Linked DNA regions of Endozoicomonas gorgoniicola. The protein of the gene in region 1 binds, or shares a complex with, the protein of each later gene. Links are inferred from orthologs where the notes say so. Each region holds a gene or a part of one and is shown on either strand. Other genes may lie near its edges.

The links.
Region 2: the proteins of rne (region 1) and eno are in contact, whole or in part, in a solved structure (PDB 2FYM), measured with the Escherichia coli proteins. The link is inferred for Endozoicomonas gorgoniicola from one-to-one orthologs.

The regions. Positions count from the first base shown.
Region 1 is NZ_JAPFCC010000001.1:2,683,794-2,700,219, reverse strand. The notes cover bases 7,921-11,549. They hold rne (ribonuclease E), read right to left. Parts: upstream 11,223-11,549; coding sequence 8,121-11,222; downstream 7,921-8,120. Other genes in these bases: murB (UDP-N-acetylmuramate dehydrogenase), read left to right, coding at 7,921-7,944. Also shown: NX722_RS12405 (DNA internalization-related competence protein ComEC/Rec2), read left to right, coding at 247-2,598; NX722_RS12400 (hypothetical protein), read left to right, coding at 2,669-3,544; NX722_RS12395 (MotA/TolQ/ExbB proton channel family protein), read left to right, coding at 3,663-4,295; NX722_RS12390 (ExbD/TolR family protein), read left to right, coding at 4,295-4,723; lpxK (tetraacyldisaccharide 4'-kinase), read left to right, coding at 4,735-5,811; NX722_RS12380 (Trm112 family protein), read left to right, coding at 5,894-6,106; kdsB (3-deoxy-manno-octulosonate cytidylyltransferase), read left to right, coding at 6,149-6,928; more of murB, read left to right, coding at 6,928-7,920; 23S rRNA pseudouridine(955/2504/2580) synthase RluC, read left to right, coding at 11,883-12,896; NX722_RS12355 (HAD family hydrolase), read left to right, coding at 13,023-13,688; NX722_RS12350 (S49 family peptidase), read left to right, coding at 13,755-14,741; NX722_RS12345 (forkhead box protein), read left to right, coding at 15,585-16,426. UniProt on the Escherichia coli protein: Endoribonuclease that plays a central role in RNA processing and decay. Required for the maturation of 5S and 16S rRNAs and the majority of tRNAs. Also involved in the degradation of most mRNAs.
Region 2 is NZ_JAPFCC010000001.1:2,489,147-2,499,623, forward strand. What follows is about bases 5,731-8,551. They hold eno (phosphopyruvate hydratase), read right to left. Parts: upstream 7,877-8,551; coding sequence 6,584-7,876; downstream 5,731-6,583. Other genes in these bases: ispD (2-C-methyl-D-erythritol 4-phosphate cytidylyltransferase), read right to left, coding at 5,731-6,059; NX722_RS11400 (septum formation initiator family protein), read right to left, coding at 6,129-6,401; NX722_RS11410 (glycoside hydrolase family 18 protein), read right to left, coding at 8,212-8,551. Outside these bases: NX722_RS11355 (peptidoglycan DD-metalloendopeptidase family protein), read right to left, coding at 1-8; NX722_RS11360 (hypothetical protein), read right to left, coding at 342-746; NX722_RS11365 (hypothetical protein), read right to left, coding at 758-1,012; NX722_RS11370 (DUF368 domain-containing protein), read right to left, coding at 1,303-2,229; NX722_RS11375 (protein-L-isoaspartate(D-aspartate) O-methyltransferase), read right to left, coding at 2,306-2,941; 5'/3'-nucleotidase SurE, read right to left, coding at 2,975-3,718; tRNA pseudouridine(13) synthase TruD, read right to left, coding at 3,696-4,757; ispF (2-C-methyl-D-erythritol 2,4-cyclodiphosphate synthase), read right to left, coding at 4,834-5,325; more of ispD, read right to left, coding at 5,325-5,730; more of NX722_RS11410, read right to left, coding at 8,552-9,318; NX722_RS11415 (IS30 family transposase), read left to right, coding at 9,612-10,477. UniProt on the Escherichia coli protein: Catalyzes the reversible conversion of 2-phosphoglycerate (2-PG) into phosphoenolpyruvate (PEP). It is essential for the degradation of carbohydrates via glycolysis.

The DNA.
Region 1 (16,426 bases):
GATGTTCCCCGCTAAAGTACATCATCCAATATTAAAGCCTGTTCAGGTTCCTTGGGACGAGCAATACTGTCGGTTTCAAACAATAGACTGATTGACTGGCCGGTTAACGACTATCCTGTCTTGCGATGTCTTTATCCTTCTGATGGTTGGCCTCAGAGCTTGCTAAACTGGCTCTGGTATTAGTGACCAGCCATCGGTTTAAATACCAGTCAATGGTTTTGCATACACTGGCTGCACTCAACAATTGTGATACACAAAACCCGTCTATTATGCCTTGAAAATAACAAACACTCTATCCATCTGGGCAGCTGTGTTTTTACGTATATTGCTGCCATTGCTCTTGTGACCCAGTGCCTGGGGCAGTCATTCTCCCTCTGTCTGAAGGTTATCGGCGTCTTGCTGTTGCCATTGATACCACTTTGTGTGGGTTGTTCCCGGCTGAGAATTCCTGCGGTGTTTTATCTGCTGGGGCTTTCTGCTGGTTTCTTTCATGCCGTCAATACCCAGAGTCACTGGGTGGAAGATGACCTGTTTGGGCAGGTGCTGACAATGAAGGTGAAGGTTCAGGGTTTGTCGTCAGACCTGGGAGACTTTCAACGCTTTAACGCTTCAGTACTGCCTGGTCAGGGGGCATTGTTTAAAGGGCAATCGCTTAAACAGCTTCGGCTGAGCTGGTACGGAGGGCCAGAGCTGCAGCCCGGTGATCAGTGGCTGCTGACGGTTAAGTTAAAACCTCCATTGGGAAACAGCAGTCCGGGCGCGTTCGACATGCAGGCATGGGCAGCCAGAGAGGGCATACAGGCGACCGGTTACGTGGTTTCAGGTATATGGCTGGGAGAGGGAGGGTTTTCTCTGGCAGACTGGCGGGACCGGTTACGACAGAGTATCGCCATAAAGGTTAAATCATTGTTGCCGGGTGATTCATCCGGTTTGCTGATTGCCCTGATGACCGGGGACAAATCAGGTGTTTCGCCTGACCAGTGGCAGCAGTTAAACCAGACCGGTACAACGCACCTGATGGTGATTTCAGGGTTACATATCGGGCTTGTGGCAGGGCTTGGGTTCTGGCTGACACTAATGCTGGGGCGGTTAGGGTTGTTGCCACTCAATCGGGTGCCAGTGCCGGTTATTGCGTCTGTTATTGCTTTGTTAATGGCGTTCTCATACGCCATTCTTGCAGGGTTTACCGTTCCGGTTCAGCGGGCGCTGGTGATGACCGGAATGGCTTTGTCGGGACCATTGCTCGGTATCCGGGCAAAGCCTTCAACACTCTATCTTCTGGCACTGGCTCTGGTGCTGACGATTGATCCGCTGGCGATGACCAGTGCCGGTTTCTGGTACTCATTTTCAGCTGTTGCTGTTTTGCTTTATGGGTTTGTCGGGCGTCTGGGCATGAATGAACACTGGCAGCGCTGGGGGCATCCTCAGTGGCTTGTTTTTCTGTTGCTGTTTCCGCTGTTGCAGTTTAATGGTCAGGGTGTGAGCCTGTTGTCGCCTGTCATCAACCTCATTGCTATTCCTCTTATAGCTGGTCTGATGGTACCAGTGGCACTCTTTGCACTGTTATTGAGTCTGTTCTCCCTGACGTTATTTCAGTGGCTGCTGGTACTGCTTGATCGACTGATGTCGTATTTTTTGCTGGGTCTTGGCTGGCTGGATCAACCGATGTTCAAAAGCCTGGTGGTTGAACGTCACGATGTGGGAATGGTTGGCGTTAGCTTTGCCTTGCTGGCGGTTTTTATTCTGCTGGCGCCCAGGGCGTTTGTTTTTATTCGACTGGTGCCGGTTCTGCTCCTGCCGTGGCTGTTACCCAAACAGAAAACGCCAGAGCCCGGGCTGGCGGAGATAGCGGTGCTGGATGTGGGGCAGGGGTTGTCGGTGTTGATTCGTACCCATTCGCACAGTTTGCTTTACGATACCGGCGATGCGGTCTCGCCTCGTTACTCAATGGCTGAACGTGTTGTGGTGCCTTATCTCAGGCAGCAGAAGATCAGCAGTTTGGAACGGGTAGTGATTTCCCACGGAGACCGGGATCATGCTGGTGGTCTTGATAGTCTGATGTCATCCGTTCATGTCAGTAGTGTCTGGGCGGGTTCTGGTGTAGCAGATTATTCAGGCTATATACACCCCTGTGAGCCGGGCGTGTTCTGGGAATGGGATCAGGTTCGTTTTGAATTTCTTGCAGGCAGTGGCTCGCAGACCATGACGAACGATCGTTCATGTGTTCTGAAAGTAACGGCGAACGGGCAGTCATTACTACTGACCGGTGATATCAGTTGGCGGGTTGAAAAAGCGTTGCTGAAAGGTTCGAAGGTTCTGAAGTCAGACTACCTGCTACTGCCCCATCACGGTAGTCGATATTCAGGGTCGTCAGCTTTTCTGAATGCCGTTCAGCCTGAAGTGACATTAATCTCGGCGGGATACCTGAACCGGTTTGGTCACCCTTCGGCTGAAGTGCTTGACCGTCTGGAGGCTCTGGAAACCGATGTTTTCAACACGGCGACAGGTGGGACACTTGAATTTACCCTGGGCTTGCCGGTCGATCTACGACCCTGGCGACAGCGGCGCAGTCATTACTGGCAGCGACCACTGCTGTGATTTTTGCATTCCTGACATTATCTCCTATTTTATTTGCGGTAATTACTTATTCGTGCAAAAGGAATAATCAGTGAAAAAACGCATTGCCCATATTATTTTATTTTCAATGGTTCTTTTCTTTTTTCCTTCGGCTCGAGCCGTCAATTTTCAGCAATTCATTATTCAGCTGAACGGCATGTCATTACTGGAAATCACTAAGCGGCAGGAGCCGTATTCTCCGGGGACGAGTTATGACATTCGGGCAGTGTCTCCAGCCAATGGGCAGCTCGTTCAATATAACCTGGAGCCTGACACTTCAGATCAGGTTTCGGCATCGGCCTTCCAGTCGTTGCTTAACTGGTTTTCGGTTCATTTTTGGGCACCCACGTTTCCTGACAGTATCAGAGAAAACTCTATTCACAGTTTATTGCAAGCCCTGATTCTTACCCATCATAACTTAGGGTATCGTTCTTTTGCTGTAACCATTCATGGCGATGGTAATGCAGAATTGAGTATGCGGGCATCATCAGGCTCACGGATACAGGCAGAGACAACTTTACATTCAGCTGGGTCAGCTCCCTGGGATAGTTTTCTTGATTCAACGTCCACTTCAGACAATCGTTTATTGCATTATTTTTTTAATCATATGAATCATGCTCATCTACTTCGCTTCATCATTTTGCCAAGACAATTTAGCGATGCTGTCGGCTTTATGGATTTAGAGTTGCATTCGAGTAACCGCAGATTCGATTCTAATCTCAATGTTCAGGTCAGCCAGAGAGGGGAGGAGACGCTTGTTTTAAATGTTGTGGGGGTGGTTGATCGAAACGGGTTGCCTGCAGAAGTTCTTCAACAGCGAACCCCGTTTTCTGCTCAATTTGGCCAGCTGGAAAATTTGCTACCCGGGGCACCCGGGGCAATAGGTGAAGCCGTACCGTTGGGAATATCAGGCGCCGGTGTGCAATAAGCACCCAGCCCTTCAGGGCATACGGAGTGTCAATATCGGCAAAGTGAATGTTGTGGTAGTTAACCCCGGACCTTGTGCTGTGTTAAAGTTCTCAGATCACAGATAAAGGGAATAAACAGTGTTCGAACTGGTGAAATCCGGCGGTTGGTTAATGCTGCCGATCATACTTTGCTCTATTATTGCCATGGCTATCGTATTTGAGCGCCTGTGGACGCTCAGGCCTTCCCGTATCGCACCTCGTAACACTCTGTCCCAGGTATGGAAATGGATCAAAAGCAACGATCTGGATAGCAAGAAGGTCGCCAGTCTGCGTGAAAGTTCACCGCTTGGGGAGATTCTGGCAGCCGGTATCACCAATGCCCGTTATGGTCGTGACATCATGAAAGAGAGCATTGATGAACAGGCCGGGCGGGTGATTCACGAGCTGGAACGTTACCTGAACACGCTGGGTACTATTGCTGCTATCGCGCCACTGCTGGGTCTTCTGGGTACAGTAATTGGCATGATTGATGTCTTTACAGTCATCATGCTGGAAGGCACGGGCAATGCAGGTGTTCTGGCGGGCGGTATCTCCAAGGCGCTGATTACCACGGCAGCGGGGTTGAGCGTTGCTATTCCCTCGGTTATTTTTCATCGTTATTTTGTGCGCCGTGTTGATGAACTGGTGGTGGCCATGGAGCAGGAGGCTACCAAGCTGGTTGAAGTTCTGCAGGGTGAACGCAAGCTGAAAGACCGCAGCGAGGGTAAGTGATGAAGTTTCGTCGCCAGACCCAGGAAGAGGTGTCGGTCAACCTGACACCGCTGATTGATGTGGTGTTCCTGCTGTTGATTTTTTTTATGGTGTCGACCACCTTTACCCGTGAAACCCGGTTGGCGATTGATTTGCCGGAAGCCAGCGGAGAAGTGCAGGAACAGGTCCGTAAGCAGGTCGAGATTGTGATCGGTAAAGACGGTGATTTTTCCGTAAACGGTAATAGTCTGGTGAACAGTCGTCTGGAAACTCTTAAAACCGCCCTGGGTAAAGTGAGCGATGGTGACAGTACTCTGCCACTGGTGATCACCGCCGACGCTAACACCCCCTACCAGTCTGTGGTGACGGCCATGGACGCAGCCGGTCAGCTGGGCTTTGCCAACCTGAGCATGACCACCCGAAAACCGGCTGATTCTGACAGGGAGTGATAAGCTCCCTGATGTCGAGTAACAAGATGTCTACCGTTTCTCCGAAAACTTCTGCAAAATCATGGCGTGACCGTTTCAACGACTCGGTGTTGAACTGCTGGTATGGTTCCGGACGCTGGACTCTGCTGTTATTACCTTTCACGGCTCTGTTCAAGTGGCTGGCGCATCGACGTTGCTGGAAAATTATTCGCTCAGATCGCTGGCAACCACCGGTGCCTGTGGTGGTGGTTGGCAATCTGTCGGTGGGGGGTACGGGTAAAACGCCGGTCGTTGCAGCTCTGGTTAGATCATTGCAGCAAAAAGGCTATCATCCGGGCATCGCCAGTCGTGGTTTTGGAGCCGATACTCAGGATCTGCCATTGCGGGTTACACCAGACACCAATCCAGCCATCGCCGGAGATGAACCCGTTATGCTGGCACAACAGTTGCGCATACCGGTGATGGTCGACCCGGATCGTGTCTCCGCTGCCAAAGCGCTGGTTGAAAACTGTGGCTGTAACCTGATCATTACCGATGACGGTCTGCAACACTACCGTTTGCAGCGTCATGTTGAGATTGTGGTGATTGACGGTCAGCGCATGCTGGGCAATGGTTTGTGTCTGCCCGCCGGCCCCTTGCGGGAACCGCCGGAACGGCTGCAGGCTGTGGATCAGGTACTGGTTAACGGTCGTCCAGCCGGTGATCTGCCGGTAGATTTTGACTGCATCTATCTGGAAACCGATGACCTTTTACCAGTTGGCTGTTCGGATTGCGCTCCGCCTGAAGCCGGGACGGTTCATGCTGTAGCGGGAATCGGGAACCCTGAGCGGTTTTTCCAGACGCTTGAGTCCCTGGGTTTCAGCGTGATTCCTCATGCTTTTCCGGATCATCACCCGTTTGCCCCGGAGGATATTGTCTTTCATGACGATTTGCCGGTTCTGATGACTGCCAAAGATGCAGTAAAATGCCGGAGCTTTGCCGGATCAAATGCCTGGTATTTGCCGGTGCAGGCGCATATTCCGGAAACGGTGCTGAATAAAATCATTCATCTGGTTGAAACCAAAGGGCCGGATTCTGTGTCGAAGGTAATTCCGACAGGCTCCTGGTAGCCTGACCGGGAATAGGCTGCCCTACAGTGGTCGTAGCAAAGTCATGGATCAATATCACGGATAAGTATTATGGATAAGTATTATGGATAAAAAGTTGTTTGAGATTCTTGCCTGCCCACAGTGCAAGGGTGAATTAAAACATGCAAAAGATTCGGCTGAGTTGATTTGTCGCCCCTGTGGCATGGCATTCCCGATTCGGGATGGTATCCCGGTTATGCTGGAGGGTGAGGCGCGTACCCTGACCAGCGGTGAACGCCTTGATGAAAGCAAAGGCAGCAGTCAATCAGTGCGCTGATTTTCACAGTAAGTAGTAAAAAATTGAAAGAAAGATGGTTCCATGACTGAAACAGTCCGCCCTTTTACAGTGGTTATTCCCGCCCGTTTTGGCTCCAGCCGTTTACCGGGTAAGCCTCTGGCTGATATTGATGGCAAGCCAATGGTTCAACATGTTTATGAACGAGCCAGTGAGAGTCGTGCTCAAAGAATTATTATTGCGACCGACGATGAGCGTATTTTCAAGGCGGCGAAAAAATTTGGTGCTGAAGTGTGCATGACGTTGTCTGGTCATCCTTCAGGAACAGACCGCTTGCAGGAAGTCGCACGTTTGTATGAGATGTCTGACAACGAGGTGATTGTTAATGTGCAGGGGGATGAACCACTGATTCCGGCAACCGTCATTGACCAGGTGGCGGAAAATCTGATGGATAACCCGCACGCAGGCGCAGCGACACTGGCAGAACCGATCCGCCAGCGTGACGACTTGTTTAACCCGGCAGTGGTCAAGGTGGTGTCTGATAAAGACGGTAATGCCCTGTACTTCAGTCGCGCACCAATGCCGTGGGCTCGCGACAGTTTCGCGGCAAACTCTGACTCGTTGCCGGATATTGATGGCTTTCGACGGCATATTGGTATTTACGCTTATCGCGTGAACCTGCTTAACCAGTACGTTCAGTGGCCGCAAAGCCCGTTTGAGCAACTGGAATCTCTTGAACAGCTGAGACTGTTATGGAATGGTCATCGGATTCATGTGGCAGATGCTCTGGAAACACCGCCACATGGGGTCGATACTGAGCAGGATCTGGCAGTGGTTCGTCGTATTGTCGAAATGATGTCTTGATGAATATTGTTGAAAATTATTCCCTGAAAAGCCGAAACACTTTCGGTTTTCAGGTTTCAGCCCGTTATTTTGTAGAAGTTACCTCAGTTGAACAACTGCAGGAGGCATTGGGCTTTGCCCGGAAGCAGAAGCTGGACATCGTCCCGCTGGGTGGGGGAAGCAACCTGGTTTTAAGTGGTGATGTTGAAGCCCTGGTGATCGCTGTTAACCTGCGGGAACGTTCCGTGCTTGAGCGTTCAGATGAAGCCGTCATGGTTCGGGCCGGAGCTGGTGAAAACTGGCATGAGCTGGTGCGCTGGACTCTGGCTGAACAGGCTTATGGGCTGGAAAATCTGTCGCTGATTCCCGGCCATGTCGGGGCGGCACCTATTCAGAATATTGGGGCTTATGGTGTTGAGCTGAAAGACTCTTTTGAAAGCCTCGAAGCGGTTGAGATTCACTCGGGTGAACTTCGTCGTTTTTTTCTGAAAGAGTGTCAGTTTGGCTATCGGGATTCCGTGTTTAAACATGCCTTGCGCGACCAGTTTATCATCACATCCGTGAACTTTCGTCTGTCTCCCGGTTTGCAGCCAAAGCTTGGCTATGGACAGTTGCAGCAGGAGCTGGCGCAGCGCTGCGGTCATCGGTCGCCAACGGGTATGGAGATCAGTGAAGCGGTTGCTGACGTGCGTATGCAGAAACTGCCTGATCCAAATGTTCTGGGTAATGCCGGTAGTTTTTTTAAAAATCCGGTCGTGAACGCTGATGTTGTTAAACGGCTGAGAGCAGAGTTTCCTGATCTGGTTGCCTTCCCCTTTGATGAACAGTGGAAACTGGCTGCTGGCTGGCTCATCGATAAGGCAGGTTTGCGAGGTTACCGCGAAGGGTGTGTCGGTACCTATCAGTATCAGGCGTTGGTGCTGGTGAATCATGGTGGTGCTGAGCCCGATGAACTGCTTCATCTGGCTGGCGTCATTCAGCAAAAGGTGAAGGCGGTGTTTGGTGTGGCTCTGGAAATGGAACCGAGGGTTTATTAATCGTTAGTGCTGAAAGTCTGCCCTTGGCCAGAAAAAAATGGTCGGGTGCGTTTTCGTGAAGATATTTACCGGCTGAATGATGCGCTTCTGGCGAACTTTTAGCGTATTAATGGTTGTTTATAGCAAAAGGGCGTACCGAAAATGGTACGCCCTTTTTGTTTCAAATTGACAGAGGCTTACCGGGAAGCTTCTGTCTGGGAGTCAGACTGGTTGCTTTCCTTGGTTTGTCCAGCCTGCTGCCGCTTCAGTCGAGGGTCGTTCATGGCACGACTGCGGCGACGACGGCGAGCTGGTCTCTGATTTTCAGAGGTGCTTTCCACCTGTGCCTGAAGTTCAGATACGTCAGGAGCTGTTGTAGCAGCTTCCTGTTCTTCAGCAGCGGGAGCTGTTTCCTGAACCACTGGCTTCGCAGCTTTTTGTTGAGCGGCAGGTTGTTGAGCGGCAGGCTGTTGAGCAACAGGCTGTTGGGCAGCAGATTCTGCTGGCTTTTCAGCAGCTGGTTTTACAACCTGAGCGGTGTCTGCACTGGTTTCCTCAGGCTTTTCAGCCAGCTGAGTCAGGGCATTTTGCAGCTGCTCTACTGCATCACCAAAAGTCTGATCGGCCCGGGCTTCAGGCTGAGTGAGTTCTACTGGAGTAGTAACCGGAGCCGTCTCAACAGGGATCGTAGGCTGATGGCTCGCCGCTACCGCTTTGGCCATTTCAGTCATACGTGGTTCCCGAGTAGCATATTCAGGTGCTTCATTGCGTACGTCTGCAGCAGGTTCAGCTTTTTCTGCTGAGTCAGTTGCCTCGACTGCAGGCTTGGCAATGATGGGTTTCTCTGTTTTTTCTGCTTCAGCCGGAATCTGTAATTCAGGTTTTGGCTGTTGCGCTTTCGGAGCTGGTTGTGCGTCTGCAGGAGCAGCTTTCGCTACTGGCTGAGGCGCAGGCTTACGCTCTTTTGGTGTCTCAGCTCTTGCTTCCGGAGCAGGTTTGGCTTCCTGCGCTGCAGCTGGCTTTTCCTGTGCTTTTGGTTCTTGTGGCCTGGACTCCTGCGGTTTGGACTCCTGCGGTTTGGACAGGGATGGCAGCGTTGGCTGATCCTGTACATTGCGGTCACGCTGAGTCGGACGGTTGCTGCGACGACGCTGGGCAGAACCCGGACGGCGACGGCGACGGTTGTCTTCACCCTGTTGTTCAGGTTCCTGGTTCAGAGTATCGGCTTTATGGGCGTCGCTCCGGCTTTCATTGCGGGAAACCTGTTCTTCGCGGTCAAAGCGCTCCTGCTTCTGGCGCTGACTGCGACTTTCCTGACGATCCTGTCTCTGGCGAGGCTGGCGCTGCTGACGGTTGTCGCCCTGCTCGTTACGTTGCTCGCTGCGGGAGTCGCCACGTTGCTCGTAACGAGAGTCGCTACGATCCTGACGGCCGCCACGACGACGTTCGTTACGGTTCTGGCGTTGTTCGTCGCTCTGTTCGCGACGGTTGTCACGGGTTTCACGTTGCTGGTCGCGACTGCTGCGCTGTCTGCGCTGCTGAGGCTGCTGGCGTTCACGCTGAGGACGGGAAGAAGGCTGAGGCTTTTGACGGCTCTGGGTCTTCTTAGGCTGCTCTTCGGTGCTTTCTTCAGCGCCAAACAGTCCGCCCAGGGCTTTAACAAAAGAGCGGATCAGACCGGGCTTTTCCTGCTTTACAGGGGCTGGTTGAGCAGGCGCAACAGTCTTGACGGCTGCTTCCTGGCGGGGAGCAGGCTTGGCTGTAGCGACCGACTGTTCGACCGTGTCTTCAGCTTCCAGAATCTCGTAACTGCTTTCAACGTGTTCGGCAACATGGTCATCGCGCAGGCGTTGAACGTCGTAGTGAGGAGTGTCCAGATTGGCGTTTGGAATAACAATAACGCGAGCCTGGTGACGCTTCTCGATTTTGGCAATCATTGAACGTTTTTCGTTCAGCAGGAAGGCAGCCACTGATACCGGCACCTGGGCACGGATTTCAGAGGTCTTGTCCTTCATGGCTTCTTCTTCCATCAGACGCAGGATGGACAGAGCCAGGGATTCGATATCCCGGATAGTGCCTTGTCCGGAGCAGCGTGGGCAAACAACACCACTGGTTTCACCCAGGGATGGACGCAGACGCTGACGGGACATTTCCAGCAGGCCGAAGCGGGAGATGCGGCCAGTCTGAACTCTGGCGCGGTCCATGGACAGAGCCTGACGGATACGGTTTTCAACCTCGCGCTGGTTGCGGTTGTGGCTCATGTCGATAAAGTCGATCACGATCAGGCCGCCGATGTCGCGCAGACGCAGTTGGCGGGCGATTTCGTCAGCGGCTTCTAGGTTGGTGTTCAGCGCCGTTTCTTCGATATCGCCACCACGGGTAGCCCGGGCAGAGTTGATGTCGATGGATACCAGGGCTTCGGTCGGATCGATAACAATAGAGCCACCGGAGGGCAGGCGTACTTCACGCTGGAAGGCGGTTTCAATCTGGGATTCGATCTGGAAGCGGTTGAACAGTGGAATGCTGTCTTTGTAGAGCTTGATCTTATGCTCGTACTGCGGCATCACCTGCTTGATGAAGGTAACGGCTTCGTCATAGACAGACTGCTTGTCGATCAGTACTTCGCCGATGTCCTGACGCAGGTAGTCGCGAATGGCACGGATGATGACGTTGCTTTCCTGATAGATCAGCAGAGGGGCTGGCTGCTCGGCGGCCTCCTTGATGGAACTCCAGAGCTGAAGCAGGTAATCCAGATCCCACTGCAGTTCTTCCTGGTTACGACCCAGGCCTGCGGTGCGAACAATGACGCCCATTTCAGCAGGGATATTCAGCTGGCTCAGGGTTTCACGCAACTCAGCTCGTTCATCACCTTCAATACGACGGGAAATGCCACCGGCACGGGGGTTGTTTGGCATCAGAACCAGGTAGCGTCCAGCCAGGCTGACCAGTGTGGTCAGAGCCGCGCCTTTGTTGCCGCGCTCTTCCTTATCCACCTGGATAATGACTTCCTGACCTTCCTTGATGACGTCCTTAATGCTGGGACGCCCACCGGAATAGGATGAGTTGAAATATTCCCGTGAAATTTCTTTCAGGGGCAGGAAACCATGACGTTCAGCGCCGAAGTCAACAAAAGCTGCTTCGAGGCTTGGCTCGACACGAGTGATCTTGCCTTTGTAGATGTTGGCTTTTTTCTGCTCACGGGCGCCTGATTCTATATCCAGATCATACAGGCGTTGTCCGTCTACCAGTGCAACACGCAACTCTTCCGATTGAGTTGCGTTGATTAACATTCTCTTCATAGAGTACCGATACGGTTTAGAGGCTAGCCTCTCGTGCCGGAACGGCCCGCTCTTTCTTTTCCGGTTTGTCACTCGGGCTTAACACGATGCGGAGTAAACCGGTTTTATTAACTGCCATCAGACTTACACCGTCAGACCAGCATACAACACTTCTGTGGTCTGTGAGGGTAACGATATGACACATTAGTACTTCCTGAAGTGCTTGGTTCAGGCAAGTACTGGGCGCAGGAATGGAATTCTTACCGGGGAATGACTCGGCGTTTCAAAATAAATAAAGCCGATTATAATTGCTGACAGTCCCGGGACCTTCCTCACGCCCGGAATCAGGGGGCGTTGCTCGACAGAGAGTAGCTCTGTTTATGTTATCCACGGCTCTTGCCGTGCTCTATACCATGAAAATTCGATTTTATTACCTGGAGTGATGAAATCGAATTATCTGCTCATGGCTTAACTTCTGTCCCAAGTATTTCATCGACCCGGCATCGGGGAAGCTTTATGGTGATTCCGTGATGTCCTGAGTCGGCGACCGCTATTTTTAGCTCTGGTCTTGCCTGGGTTTCGTAAATCGAACTGCCCTTTCGGTTATGCGCAGGACAGTGCCTCAACTATATCAGTAATCTGTAAGTGCTTCAAATGAGCCAAAGCTGGTAAGATGCGCCCATGGACAGACGACTCAATGATTCCCGCGATTCAGCTTCTGCTCAAGCGGATCGCCCTAAAGTACGACTGGTCAGCATTGATGCTGATGATGCTGGTCAGCGTGTTGACAACTATCTGGTTCGGGTGCTGAAAGGTGTTCCGAAAACCCGTGTTTACCGGGTTATTCGCAAAGGTGAAGTACGGGTAAATAAAAAGCGAATAACTGCTGCCTATCGTTTGCAGGATGGCGATGTGCTGCGTATTCCGCCCATTCGTGTGGCTGAAAAGACCGATAAAGTCATAGTGGGTGGTGGCCTTACAGAAAAACTGGAGTCTTCCATTATTTATGAAGACGACCAGCTGATCATTATTAACAAGCCTTCTGGCATTGCGGTTCATGGGGGGAGTGGTATCAACTTTGGCGTGATTGAGGCGATGCGCAAAATTCGCCCGGACGCCCGCAGTCTGGAACTGGTACACCGGCTGGATCGTGATACCTCCGGCTGTCTGATGATTGCCAAGCGTCGCAGTATGTTGCGTTATCTGCATAACCAGTTTCAGGAAGACAAGGTCAGTAAAATTTATAACGCCCTGGTGATCGGGCGTTGGCCAAGTCGCAAAGTGCTGGTGAATGCGCCGTTGTTAAAAAACACACTGCAATCGGGTGAGCGCATGGTTCGGGTCGATCTGGACGGTAAAAAATCCAGAACCCGTTATCAGGTGCTGGAGCGTTACAACCACCAGGGTGAAAGCGCAACTCTAGTGGAAGCCAGCCCGATTACCGGGCGTACGCATCAGATTCGTGTGCATTGCCTGCATGCCGGTTACGCCATTCTGGGTGATGACAAATACGGTACAGACGAGGACAATAAACGCTACCGGAACTTTGGCCTGAAGCGACTGTTTCTGCATGCGGCACGATTGAAGCTTACCCTGCCTGATGGCACGCCTTTGACCGTTGATGCACCACTGTCGCCTGATTTGCAGGCTGTTCTGGAAACCCTTGGAAGTGAGCGCGACGGACCGTCAGCCTGATAGAGCCGTCAGCCTGATAGAGCCGTCAGCCTGATAGAGCCGTCAGCCTGATAGAGCCGTCAGCTTGATAGAGCCGTCAGCCTGATAGAGCCGTCAGCTTGATAGAGAAGTAGAGAATTAAATAAATTGGAAAAACGTTATTCATTAATTATTTTTGACTGGGATGGAACCCTGATTGATTCTGTCCCTGCTATTACCCGTTCTCTGGCTATTGCTGCTGAGCAGTTGGGGTTGCCGCAGCTGGATGATGTGGCTTATAAAGGTGTGATTGGACTGAGCCTGACGAATGCCATTCGTAAGCTGTATCCGTCACTGACTGATGAACAGTTGCAGCAGTTTATTAAACAGTACCGTGAAGAATACAACCGGCTTGAGACGCAGCCTTCTGTTCCGTTTCCGGGTGTCACAGACGGGCTGAACATACTGCGTGACCAGGGTATCACTATGGCGGTGGCAACGGGTAAGAGTCGAAATGGTTTAGACCGGTCCATGACTGCCAATCAGTACCATGAGTATTTTCAGGCGTCCCGTTGTGCTGATGAGACACGCTCAAAGCCTGACCCGTTAATGCTGAAACAGTTACTGGAAGAGCTGGATATTCCTGTTGAACAGGCTCTTATGGTGGGCGATGCCGGGTTTGATCTGCAGATGGCAGAAAACCTGGGGATGGATCGGGTGGCTGTCACCTATGGCGCCCAGCCAAAAGAGCAATTGTTAAATCACGATCCTGTGTTTGTTGCTGACAGCTTTGATGACCTGGTCGAATGGGTGAGCATAGCTGAACATGGCTGAACATAGCTAAACATAGCTACGCATTAAAAAAATAATCGTTGTTGGGCGCTAAGCCCCGGAGTAAAGATGGAAGATAACTGGAAGGAGTCTGAGTCGGTTCTGTCCGATAAGGATGATGGTAAGGCCTGGAAGCTGATTGAAAACCTGGCTGAAGGTGCATTGAAAGAGCAGCGTCGGGCTCGCCGCTGGGGTATTTTTTTCAAGCTGCTGACCTTTACCTGGCTGTTTGCCACCATTGGCATTTTTTATTCCGCTTTTCGTGTTGATGTTCCGGTAATGGAGCCTTCTGGTGGGCACACAGCGCTGGTGGATGTTAGTGGTGTGATTGCTGATGGTAACGATGCCAGTGCTGACGTTATTGTGGGAGGCTTGCGGGCTGCCTTTGAAGATCCCGGTACCAAAGGCGTTATTCTTCGTATTAACAGTCCGGGTGGAAGCCCTGTACAGGCAGGTTATATTTACGATGAAATTCGTCGGCTGCGTAGCAAGTATCCAGAGACGCCACTGTACTCCGTGATTATGGATATCGGTGCCTCTGGAGGCTATTACGTGGCTGCCGCAGCGGATGAAATTTATGCCGATAAAGCCAGTCTTGTCGGGTCTATTGGTGTGGTGTCATCAGGCTTTGGTTTTGTCGAGGCAATAGACAAGCTGGGCATTACCCGTCGTACTTATACAGCGGGTGAGTACAAAGCCTTTAACGATCCATTTCTGCCAATGGATGAAGAAGCGACTACACGCTGGCAGGAATCGCTGGACAGTATTCATCATCAGTTTATCAACGCCGTTAAAGCCGGTCGTGGTGATCGACTGACCGACGACAAGGTAATTTTCTCCGGCATGGTCTGGACAGGTGAAAATGCTGTCGGGCTTGGTCTGGTTGATGGTCTGGGGAGTGCGGGTTATGTTGCCCGGGAAGTGGTGGGTAATGAAACCATTGTTGACTTTACTGCCCGTCTGTCGCCACTGGAAAAATTTGCCAGAGATATGGGCGTTAGTTTCAGTGGTGCGGTCATCAAAACGCTGGGGCTTGAGGGTGTAACCCTCCGCTGACTGGCGGTCGCCGCTTTTCGCTGTCCGTTATCCGTAGCCCGCTGTTGGCAGTAACAGCTAATAGCCAACGGCGAATAGCGGAAGGCGGGCGGCGAACAGCGATTTTACTCAAATAATGTTAACACCTTCATTTAACCAGAATGCATATCAAAAAATAGTGTAACGCAAGGTTATCAATCGTCTACGATTAGTTCGCACTACTACTTGCGCGGGCGGTTGCTTATGCTTGGTTGTCTATTCAAACTATCAAATGTTTTTCCTGCTACTTTTTCTGTTTCCCGTAATAAATACTTTACGGTGAATTTTGTTCTGCCATTCTCTGCACTTGTATTTTGCGCGCAAGGCCTGATTGCACAAGAGTTAATGTCAGCCAGTTATTTGCCAGTCCGTAAGGAGATGGCTGCCTTTGCGATGGCTGCACTGGTCTTTCGTACAAATACAAACTTCTGGCCAATAAACACTGATAATTCTCAATACTCAGGCACTAAAAATAGTCCTGACAATTCATTACGGCCTTTCAACCATTTACCGGACAGGCAGCAGAGAGGGTGCTTTTCTAAAGTTTCAAAGGGAGATACTGAACAATTACTTAATGTGTTACATACATCTCCCCCTGGTTGTACTGTCGAGATAGAAGGCACTTACTTTCTTGATGCCAGTATTGACATCAAAGTTAACCTTGTTGGCAAGTCTTCTCTTCAGGAACCAGAGCCTGATGAACCTGTTGTTTTTTTCAGAATAGAAAGCGTCCGTACAGACAGCGATCAGAAAACAGGTTTCATGTCGTCCGTCCTGTCAGGGGAGCCGTTATCTTATACCAAATTCCCGGAAGCTGTTCTGGTAATGGATGAAAACAAAGACAGCCGCCTGAGAATTCACCCGTCAGCCAAACTGAATAACATCACAGTGCTCTCGCCACCCACTGATTTTGATCCACACAGAGGCTGCATGGATACTCGTATTATCTTTCAGGCAAATGCCGAGCCTTTTGTTGTAGGTATTTCTGAAAGCGCATCAGGTCATCTTTGTCATACATACCATCCTTCAAGCGGCATTATCAGTTACGGTAAGACAAGCGCCAGCACCACCACCAGGCAAAACAGTTACAACAGCGGAGGGGGAGGCGTAGCCTGGAGTAGTTACACAAACGCACATCATACTGCTAGTTTTTGGAGGGGCGGTAGTAGTAGTGGTGGTGGTGCCGGGGGGGATGACAGAAATCCCTGGCGCGATAAAACGATGGCTGAATGTCTTGCGGATATTATCCTGGCCAGCGAGGAACAAAGGCTGAAGCTGAATGAAATCTACAGGCGTTACCATGAATTACTCCAGGTAAGTGACTATGATAAAAAAAGCAAAAAGAATTCAATCAGGCATACCTTAAGCTCTTTACGTTGTTTTCAACGCCAGGAAGATACGTCCGGGCACGGGGGGTTCTGGTCATATGACCCCTCTCTCCGGAAACCTACAAGAAGTCGGAAATTAAAACGGCAGGAGCAACAGCCAGCTGTATATTCACCGTTCATCTCCCTTCAATACATCTTCCCTCGGGGTTTTACCCCGCCCCCTCCTCCTTTTACCCTGCGCCAACCCTTCTCTCAGCTTATCCCGCCCCTCATTCGGGACTCCACTTCTGAGAATTTATCTCCTCATTTACAGACTGAAACACCGCCGTTCCCGGATCG
Region 2 (10,477 bases), 190 kb from region 1 along the record:
ATAATCATTGGCGTTATCCCAATCTTCGCCACGTATGATTCAGAGAATTTATAACTAAACCAATTTTTAAAAAAGTAATTTTAAGTCAAAAAAATATATGCAAGTTATCAGGCTCATCTGTATTCCGGTTTTTATACAGATCATCCTTAGCAGATTAATAAACGTCGTTTTTAAAAAAAACATTAATACTATCTATTCAACTAACTTATAAAACGGACGTCCAAAACTTGTTCAGGCAAATAGTCGCACACTGCGAACAGCAAGTCTCTGCTTTTGCAAAACTCTTACGAAACCAGCACTCACATAATGGCAGGCAACTTTTTCAGACTATTTTCTGATACTCAGCGATCCGGATTATCCTGACGCTCTTTGCAGTACCATTTTAAGAGCGCTTCAAAACGAATTCTCAAAGCACTCTCTTCAAGACGAAGTTCAGAATGCTCAGCCTCCAGCTGTTCAATGGCGGCCCGCGAAAGACTTCCTGACTCGATGAAGTGCCTGATCAGTTGTCCAAACTCTGAAACTTTCACGACTACACTTGAGTGTTGAGTTAAGATATTCATAATTCCCTCTTTTGTTAAAGAGTCCAGTTCATAGGCATAATTTTCAAGAGCATTTTCACAGGCTTCAGAATATGGATCTGAATCATCATCTTCGGAAGTAAGCCTGACAGCTTCCGCCTCATCCGAGTTCCCCGTAAAGTAATCTCTACCGCACAGGCGAAAAAGAAAAGAAAAGAATCGCAACAACCAGCGCCTTACAGGACTTTGATGCTCAGGATTATCATAAGGCTCATGTCGAGAGTAATCAGAAGGGCGCTCCGGCGGTTCATTTCCGCCAGATCCGGTTGAGACGCTGCCCTGAACAGAGTGGCTACAGCTTCCCGCTCGTAACAAATGTACCTGATTAGAACCTGACCGATAAACAACGACTGTCTTTTTTTCTCCTGGTGTATTGCCTGAACCACACTGATAAAAATACTGGCTGCCTGCAAAACCGGAAAGGAAGACATGATTTTCATGGCCTATGCGATGATAATCTGAAATTGCCAGACAAAGCTCACTGGCTCCGGCATCTTCTGTAAAAAAAACAATTACCAGGCACAAGAGCAACCACTTCGAAGTTTGTCCCGCTTCAGTATTTGGCAAAGCCTGTTTCCCCTATAAAAACATTTGACCTTTTCACGAACACCACACGGTCTAGACTCAAATTGATTTCAGGGCAAGCAGGAAAGCATCATGGTTTATTATTCGAACCATGATGCTTCACAGACAGGGGCAAATGCCGTCACACAGTTGCTGATTACTTGCGGCTTCCTAACCACTCAATAACCAAAAACATAACAATCGCTACAACCATCAATGATAAGCCTGGCAGGAGTAAAGCTGGCTCCCCGGTCAGGGATTCATAGTTGAAAGGAGAAACATTCACTTCCAGAAAAGGGACTTCCTGACCCGAGCTGTTAAGACGGGTTTCCAGCGTCTGCTTCCAGGGCCAGACCTTGCCAAGAGCCCCAACCATCAAACCGGTTAACAGTGACAGAGCCAGATCACGGTGTTTACGTAACAGCCAGGACAGTATGTGTGAAAAACTCAACAGCCCGACAACACAGCCAGAGGCGAAAACTGTCAGAACCATCAGATCCAGCGTTTTCAATGCCTGCAGAACCGTAGCATACAAGCCCATCAGCAACAGCAGGAAACTACCGGAGATTCCCGGCAGAATCATCGCACAGATAGCGATCGAACCGGCAAAAAACAAAATCAACGGTGTTGGCGTCAGACTGGCAGGCGTCAGGGTACCAATCATATAGGCAGAGACTGCCGCCAGCACAAACAGTATCCCGCCAGTCACACTGTAATGACGAACCTGTCGAATCATGTGAAAGCCGGACACCAGAATCAGCCCAAAGAAAAACGACCAGATCAGTACCGGATATTCCGCCAGCAGATAACTGATCAGATGCGCGAACGATAGAACACTAATCAGAATGCCGCTGAATACACAGACAAGAAAAGTGCCGTCTACTTTTTTCCAGCAGGCTCCGATACCTTCGTTTTTCAACAGCAACAGCAGTGTCGGTGAAAAGCTGCGCAAAGAATTCAGCAGCCGGTCATAAATGCCGGTAATAAAGGCAATGGTGCCACCGGACACACCCGGTACCACATCGGCAGCCCCCATGGCCATACCTCTGAGCAGCAGCCCGAGAAAATCTGTTTTAACAGACATAATCTAACAATCCTGAATAGTCAGGCGTTGAGCCGCCTGAATTTAATTTTTTAAAAACCAATGTTCGGGTAAATCCCTACCGTATAACACCGCTCAGCATGGGAACAAACCGCACGAGTTCCAGCACTTCCTGATGAAACTCCTGCCCATGGCGTACCACCAACAGCAGTTCCTGATGAAAATCACCCACTGGAATCACCAGGCGTCCACCCTTTTCAGACAACTGTTCCAGCAGCTCTAAGGGTACCTTGCCCGGAGCAGCCGTTACCATAATCCCATCAAAAGGTGCCAGACCTTGCCAGCCCATGGTGCCATCACTCAACTTCAGGTGCGCATTGAACAGCGATAACCGCCGCAGCCGACTGCGCGCTTTTTCCTGTAATAGCTGTATTCGTTCCACGGAGTAGACCTGCTTCACCAGATGAGCCAGTACTGCAGTCTGGTAGCCGGAACCCGTCCCTACTTCCAGCACCTTATTCAACGCTCCCCCTGCCATAAGTGCTTCCGTCATACGGGCAACAATATAGGGCTGAGATATCGTCTGATTATGGCCTATAGGCAGGGCGGTATCTTCATACGCCCGCTGCGCCAGTGCCTCGTCAACAAAAATATGACGGGGAACTTCCCGCATGACTTCCAGAACATCCGTTGAAACAATCCCCTGCTCCGCCAGACGATTTATCAACCGGTCACGGGTTCGACGGGATGTCATTCCTATTCCCTTCAGTTCTGCATCCCTCATCCTTCAGCCTCCCAACCAGTGCTGTACCTGAGTCAATGTTCCGTGATCCGTCTGGTCATACTGCAGTGGCGTCACTGACACATAGCCGGCGGCAATGGCATGAAAATCAGTGCCGTCTCCGGCATCCTGCTCTTTACCCACCGATGTAATCCACCAGGCTTCCCGTCCACGGGGGTCAACCACTTTTAACGGCGCATCGGGTCGCTCACGATGCCCCAGTCGGGTGACCTTCATTCCCTTTATATCGTCATAAGGGAGGTTTGGTACATTAACATTCAGAACTGACCCGGGCGGCAGGGTTAACTGGTCCAGTTTCTGAATCAGCTCAAAGACGACACGCCCTGCTGCGGTAAACCCTTCATCGCTGTCACCGCACAGTGATACAGCAATCGCCGGTTTACGCATAAAGCGCCCTTCCAGAGCCGCTGCCACCGTACCTGAATAGAGTACATCGTCTCCCAGGTTAGCACCGTGATTGATACCGGAAACCACAATATCCGGCGCAGTTTCAAGCAGCACGCTCACAGCAAGATGCACACAATCAACCGGAGTACCATCAATGGCATAAAAACCATTGCCCTGAAGGCTGGGGCGCAGTGGACGGTTCAGAGTCAAGGCACTGCTGGCAGCAGTGCAGTTACGGTCAGGGGCGTACACCGAGCAATGACCCAGCCCTTTCAGACTCTGGTAAAGGGCAGCCAACCCCCGGGCAGTCACACCATCGTCATTGCACAACAGCAGGTTCAAACCGATCCCTCTCTTCACACAGCAGAAGTTCTCGCAGTATCGAAGTGGCAAAGCACCCTTTGGGTAACGCAAAGCTGACCTGCAGGGTCAGGTCATCATTCCACTGCCACTGCATTTGATCAGGAATAAGTCGTATAGCACGCCGCTCCTGCTTCATCCGGGCATCTTCCAGCCCTGACTTCAGAGCCGGATACGGCTCCAGCGTTGCCAGCTCCAGAGCCTTGCAGTCAGCTTCAGACAGAAGTTCACCTTCTCCCCAGAGCGGTGCCGTCAGCATCACCTCACCACGATGTATTCTCGCCATCAGTTCATCATTATGATCCCTGAGTATCAGGCTGCCACTGTCCTGAAATCCGGGTACGTCGCCCGCTATATAATCGAGCCAGTTGTTCTGGTTGACTCGTTCAGAAACAATGCGGTTAAACAGCCAGGAACGCGCGGCAGACAGGTACATTGAGCGTTTATTCTTGTGAGCCCGAAATTCACCGGCAAACATTTTGATGGCCCGTTCCAGATTTTCACCCCGTCGTCCGAAGCGCTGTTCACCAAAATAGCTGGGAACGCCCTTGACAGAAACAAGATCGAGCAATGTATCAAGCTGTTCGCGGTCAGCATCAACATTTTTCAGGGTGATGATAAACCGGTTGCCTTTCAACGCACCGGTTTTTAATTTACGCCGATGTCGGCTGACCTGCAGGATACGGATATTATCTTCCTGAAAATCACTCCAGCGAGGTTCTTCCATGCCCGGCATCCAGACACTAAACCACTGTCGGGTAATTCCGTGGCGATCCTTGCGCCCGGCATAGCTGACCGAGAGTCGTTTAACTCTGGCGAACCTGGCAAGCCTTCCTGCCACCCAGTCCGTATTTTCACCCTGTTTTTCAACATAAAGCAGAACATGCTCCCCTTCGCCGTCCGGCTCAAAAGGCAGCAGTTCCTCAACAATAAAATCTTCAGGCTGTTCTTTAAACAGCGCCTTGCCTGCAGGGTCACCCCATGCATACGCCCAGTCCATGGGATAGGAAAGATCACTCATACATATTCACTTGAACTTGAAATAGACACTTGAAATAGACACTTCAATTAGCCGCTGTGTTGTTTCAGGCAGCGTTTCATTCAACAGAACGTGGGCTTATCAAAACAACAGCATGGACAGCTATACCTTCCTTACGTCCGGTATAACCCAGTTTTTCGGTAGTGGTCGCCTTCACGTTGACACAGTCTCGTTCAACGCTCATATCTTCAGCCAGATGGCGGCACATGGTTTCAATATGCGGAGCCATTTTCGGCGCCTGAGCCACAATGGTGGCATCCATATTAACGACCGAAAACCCTTTCTCTGCCAGCAGGCTGACCACATGACGCAATAACTTACGACTGTCGATGCCTTTATAGCGAGGGTCGGTATCCGGAAAATGCTGACCGATATCACCCAGGGCAGCCGCGCCCAAAAGGGCGTCGGATACGGCATGCAGCAGCACATCCCCGTCAGAGTGAGCCAGCAGGCGTTGGGGGCTGGAAATTTTGACACCGCCCAGAATTATATGATCACCGTCGCCGGGTTCGGCAAAACGGTGGACGTCAAAACCGTGTCCTATTCGCATCAGACTGTCTCTATCAATTTCGCTTGTTGTTGCAGATACAATGAGGCCAGTGCCAGATCTGAAGCTCTGGTGACTTTAATATTGTCGCCATGACCTTCAACTATACGCGGCTTATGACCGGCAAATTCCATAGCGCTGGCTTCATCCGTAATGTTCACGCCTGCTTCCATGGCCTTGCTCAGCCCGTCAATCAGGGGTTTCAGGCGGAACATCTGAGGGGTCAGAGCATGCCAGAGGTTCTCACGATCCACCGTTTCAGTGGTAACGCCATCTTTGTTGGAACGCTTCATGGTATCCCTGACCGGCATCCCCAGCAAACCACCAATGGGGTCGTTTTCAAGGGATTTCACCAGCCAGTCCAGATCAGACTGGCGAATACACGGACGTGCAACATCGTGAACCAGAACCCAGTCTGTGTCTTCAGCCAGCTCATCCAGTACGGCCAATCCGTTCACAACCGAGTGATAACGCTCTTTGCCCCCTTTTGCCAGAATGATACGAGGGTCTCGCAGCAGTGCCACTTCCGGATAATATTCATCATCAGCCCCTAACACCACGACCAGCTTTTCCAGTAACGGAAAGTCCAGCAACCGCTGCAGGGTATGTTCCATCAGGGTTTTGCCCTGAATTTCAAGATACTGTTTAGGTATATCTGCATTCATGCGGCGCCCTACGCCTGCTGCAGGCACGACAGCCCAGTACTTATCACGAAGCGTTTCACGAGAACGAGTCATTGCGGTACTCACTATTAATCCACCGGATAATCCGCCAGACGACTGATGGCTGCATGGCAGCACGGGAAGTTAATCATAGATAAGGTAGAAGGTTTCGTCCTTGCGAACCATACCCAGATCGAGCCGGGCCTGTTCTTCAACGATTTCCAGCCCATTTTGCAGTTCAACCACTTCCGCAGCCAGTGAACGATTACGCCGATAAAGGCGCTCATTTTCATTCTGCTGGCGCTCAATCTGTTCGCGGGTATAAAGCAGCTCACTGATACTGCCTTCGCCAAACCAGAGCTGAGATTGCAAAAAAATAAATGTGATGGTTAGAACCGAAATGACCAGCTTGTGCATGTAAAATTCCCTGATATGCAGCCTGTCAGTTTAACAAACCACCAGGGCATGATAAAAGCCAGTATTGCAGGGAAAACTTAAAGGGAAAACTTAAATAGAAAAAACATAAGCAAAAAGGGAGGCATATTGCCTCCCTTTTTATGGGGTTAACCCGGAATCACAAGGTGATTCAAGCAGCCAGATTATGCACGCTTGAATTCAGCCAGGCCGCGGTAAGGCGCCTTTTCACCCAGAGCTTCTTCGATGCGCAGCAGCTGGTTGTACTTGGATACACGGTCAGAACGGCACAGGGAGCCGGTCTTGATCTGGCCAGCCGCAGTACCAACCGCCAGGTCAGCGATGGTAGCGTCTTCAGTTTCACCGGAACGGTGAGAGATAACGGCAGTGTAACCAGCGTCCTTAGCCATCTTGATCGCTTCCAGAGTTTCGGTCAGGGAACCGATCTGGTTGAACTTGATCAGGATGGAGTTAGCAATACCCTTGTCGATACCTTCTTTCAGGATCTTGGTGTTGGTTACGAACAGGTCGTCGCCAACGATCTGGATCTTGTCACCCAGGATGTCTGTCTGGTACTTGAAGCCGTCCCAGTCAGATTCGTCCAGACCATCTTCGATAGAGATGATTGGGTACTCTTCACACAGCTTGGCCAGGTAGTCAGAGAATTCGTTGGAGGAGAAGATCTTGCCTTCACCCTTCATGTTGTACTGACCGTCAACGTAGAATTCGGAAGCCGCACAGTCCATAGCCAGAGTGATGTCAGAGCCCAGCTTGTAGCCAGCCGCTTCAACCGCTTCCTTGATAACTGCCAGAGCGTCAGCGTTGGAAGCCAGGTTTGGAGCGAAACCACCTTCGTCGCCTACTGCAGTGTTCAGGCCTTTAGCAGACAGTACTTTCTTCAGGGCGTGGAATACTTCAGCACCCATGCGCAGACCTTCGGAGAAAGTCTTGGCAGAAACAGGCTGAATCATGAATTCCTGAATGTCTACGTTGTTGTCAGCGTGCTCACCACCGTTCAGGATGTTCATCATTGGAACAGGCATGGTGAACTGACCAGCAGTGCCGTTCAGGTCAGCAATGTGCTCGTACAGTGGGATGTTCTTGTCGGTTGCAGCCGCTTTAGCAGCCGCCAGGGAAACCGCCAGAATAGCGTTCGCACCCAGTACTTCCTTGTTTTCAGTACCGTCCAGCTCGATCATCGCCAGATCCAGACCTTTCTGGTCCTGAGCGTCACGGCCCAGCAGAGCTTCGCGGATCTTGCCGTTTACGTTGGCAACAGCTTTCAGAACGCCTTTGCCCAGGTAACGGGACTTGTCGCCGTCACGCAGTTCCAGAGCTTCGCGGGAACCAGTGGAAGCACCGGAAGGAGCAGCCGCACGACCCATAGCACCGGATTCCAGGATAACGTCAACTTCTACAGTTGGGTTACCACGGGAGTCCATGATCTCGCGACCTTTGATTTCAACAATCTTAGACATGGTATTTACTCTCAGCATCTTCTCATTGAAGAGAAACGTAAGGGGAACTTAATAAAGCCGGGAATACTATCGAATTCCCTGAGCGGAAGTACCGAACCAGTAATGGATATTTCGCCACATCACGCAAACCATTGACGCAGGTCAAAAGCGCAGTTGCGTGGCCGCAAGCCCGGAATCAGGTTGCATCACCCATTTGACGACGCAACTATACCAACTCTCAGGCGGTTATCAACTATTGCAAAGTCGGACATCGCAGGGCCCGAAAACACCCTTATGAGCACACGAATTAACACAAAAGAATGAATTACACCCTAATAAACAGCACACCCGGCCAGTTAAAACTCATCTTTAACATCTTGTGTTATGCGGGGTGCCATTAAGGCATCAAGAAAGGCCTGATCAAAGTCCAGAGGCTCTTGTGTCACACTACTGCAAACAGGGGATGCATAACTTGTAGGGGTCGAACACGGGGTGTCCCGGTCAAAAGACCAGTAATGATACCCTCCTAACTTCAACTCCCTTCCATCGGAAACCATTTTTGTGATATCAGCCACCATTGTAACTTCATCTACCTGATCATTAACGCCTATCATAGGGGTCAATGCTATATCCCTAAACGGTACACCATGAACATGGTTCAAACTCTTTGCAGCATTAATGGCAGACTTCGCCATATCACAACGTCCCTCCGAGTCATGGGTACAATCGCTTGAACCATAATCCATTACCATTAAGTTCACGGTATACTCCAGTCCGCTCTTTCTTGCAGCATCCAGCGTCCACTTCCCATAAAGTGTAAGTGGATCGACCCGGGGATCTGGCCCCCCTCGCGCTGAAATTGTCAGACTGACTGGCAGCTGCATCCCCCTTTTTTTATAATCTTTCTGAGCCGCAGCCGCAAACTGCATTAAATTGTAAATCGCTTCCTCGCTGCCAGATTCGATATCAAAATCCAGCCCGGCAAAACTAGTCGAATTATAACGATCAACAAACGCCTTCATTCCCGCCTCAGAAGAGCAGGTAAAGGTGGCATTGGCCCCCCCGGTAGAGATCACATACTTAATACCATTTTGTACAAACCGCTTTATATTGGCATCTGCAAGTTGTTGTGCGTCCACACCTCCCCAGGTTTCGTTCCCACACTCACCGGTAGCAAAAGCCCATGTGACCAGTTTATTGCCCGGCAAGAGTTGCGATGGCGAATCCGCCAGATCGGTCGAAAAGGAAGGTTCCTGCAATTCACAGTCCTTATAAGGTAACAATGGCACGGGCTGGCTTTGTCCATGTACTTTTGTACTAATAACATAGGTATTCCAGTCCATGTTAATACTGATGTCTTTGTAAGGAGAAAAAATGACTTCATCGCCAAGTGCAGAAGAAATAGAAGGGAGTCCTACAAAACCACAAACACTGGAAACTGCGAGAAAACGAGGTATGTTCATAGCAACTTACTGACTTAAGACAGTTAATACACAATCAGCAAGTCTAGCTTTCAAACTGGCACAAGGGAAAAAATCATCAATACCTGAGAATAACTTAATGCGCCGTTACCTTCCCTTCACCTCCCTCCCTTTAATCTATCCGCATTGTTAACCAATGGTGAGATTGGAAAAGCCTGAATTCGTATCATAAGTGCATAACCTCTGTAACCAGAGGATTGTTTCAGAACCTTTGAAGTGAATCAGAACTCAGGGGTATTCTGTAAAGCAACCAAACCATACAGAGGAAGCCAAGGATGGCCTATACACACCTGAGCTCTGAAGAGAGATATTATATCGAAACTGAACTCAAAAATGGGACTTCACAAAACAAAATTGCTAAAAAGCTTGGCCGTTCACAGCCTACCGTGTCGCGAGAAGTAAACCGCAATAAAGGGCAAAGAGGGTACAGGCACCAACAGGCTAATCGCACAGCTCGGCAGCGGCACAAAGATAAGCCAAAAGCTATTAAGCTGACAGACGACATTAAACAACGTATTTCAAACGATATCCGTTCAGATTGGAGTCCTGAACAAGTGGCTGGAAGGCTTGAAAAGGACGGTGTAATCAAGCTGCATCATGAGACGATTTATCAATTTGTAGCGGATGATAAACGGCGCGGAGGCTCGCTCTATAAGCACTTGAGGCACCAGAAAAAAACTTATCGAAAGCGATACGGTTCAGCTCATAACCGAACCGGTATACCAAATCGGGTTGGCATTGAAGAACGCCCCGAAGTGGTCAACAACAGAGAGCGAGTTGGTGACTGGGAAGCTGATACTGTAATAGGTAAAAATCATAAAGGAGCCATCGCTACATTAGATGAACGAAAAACCAAGCTTCGCCTTGCTGTCCCTCTACCAGGCAAGAAGGCAAAAGCGGTTAAACAGGGAATAATTGACGTACTCAAGCCTCTGAAAAGGTTTGTAAAGACAATAACATACGACAATGGAAAGGAGTTTGTTCAGCATGAATCAATTGCCAAAGCTTTAAAATGTGACAGCTACTTTGCTGCCCCCTACCATTCTTGGGAAAGAGGCCAGAATGAGAATGCTAATGGTTTGCTAAGGCAGTATTTCCCCAAGTCGATGGAGCTTAATGGCGTGACAGAAAAAGATGTCAT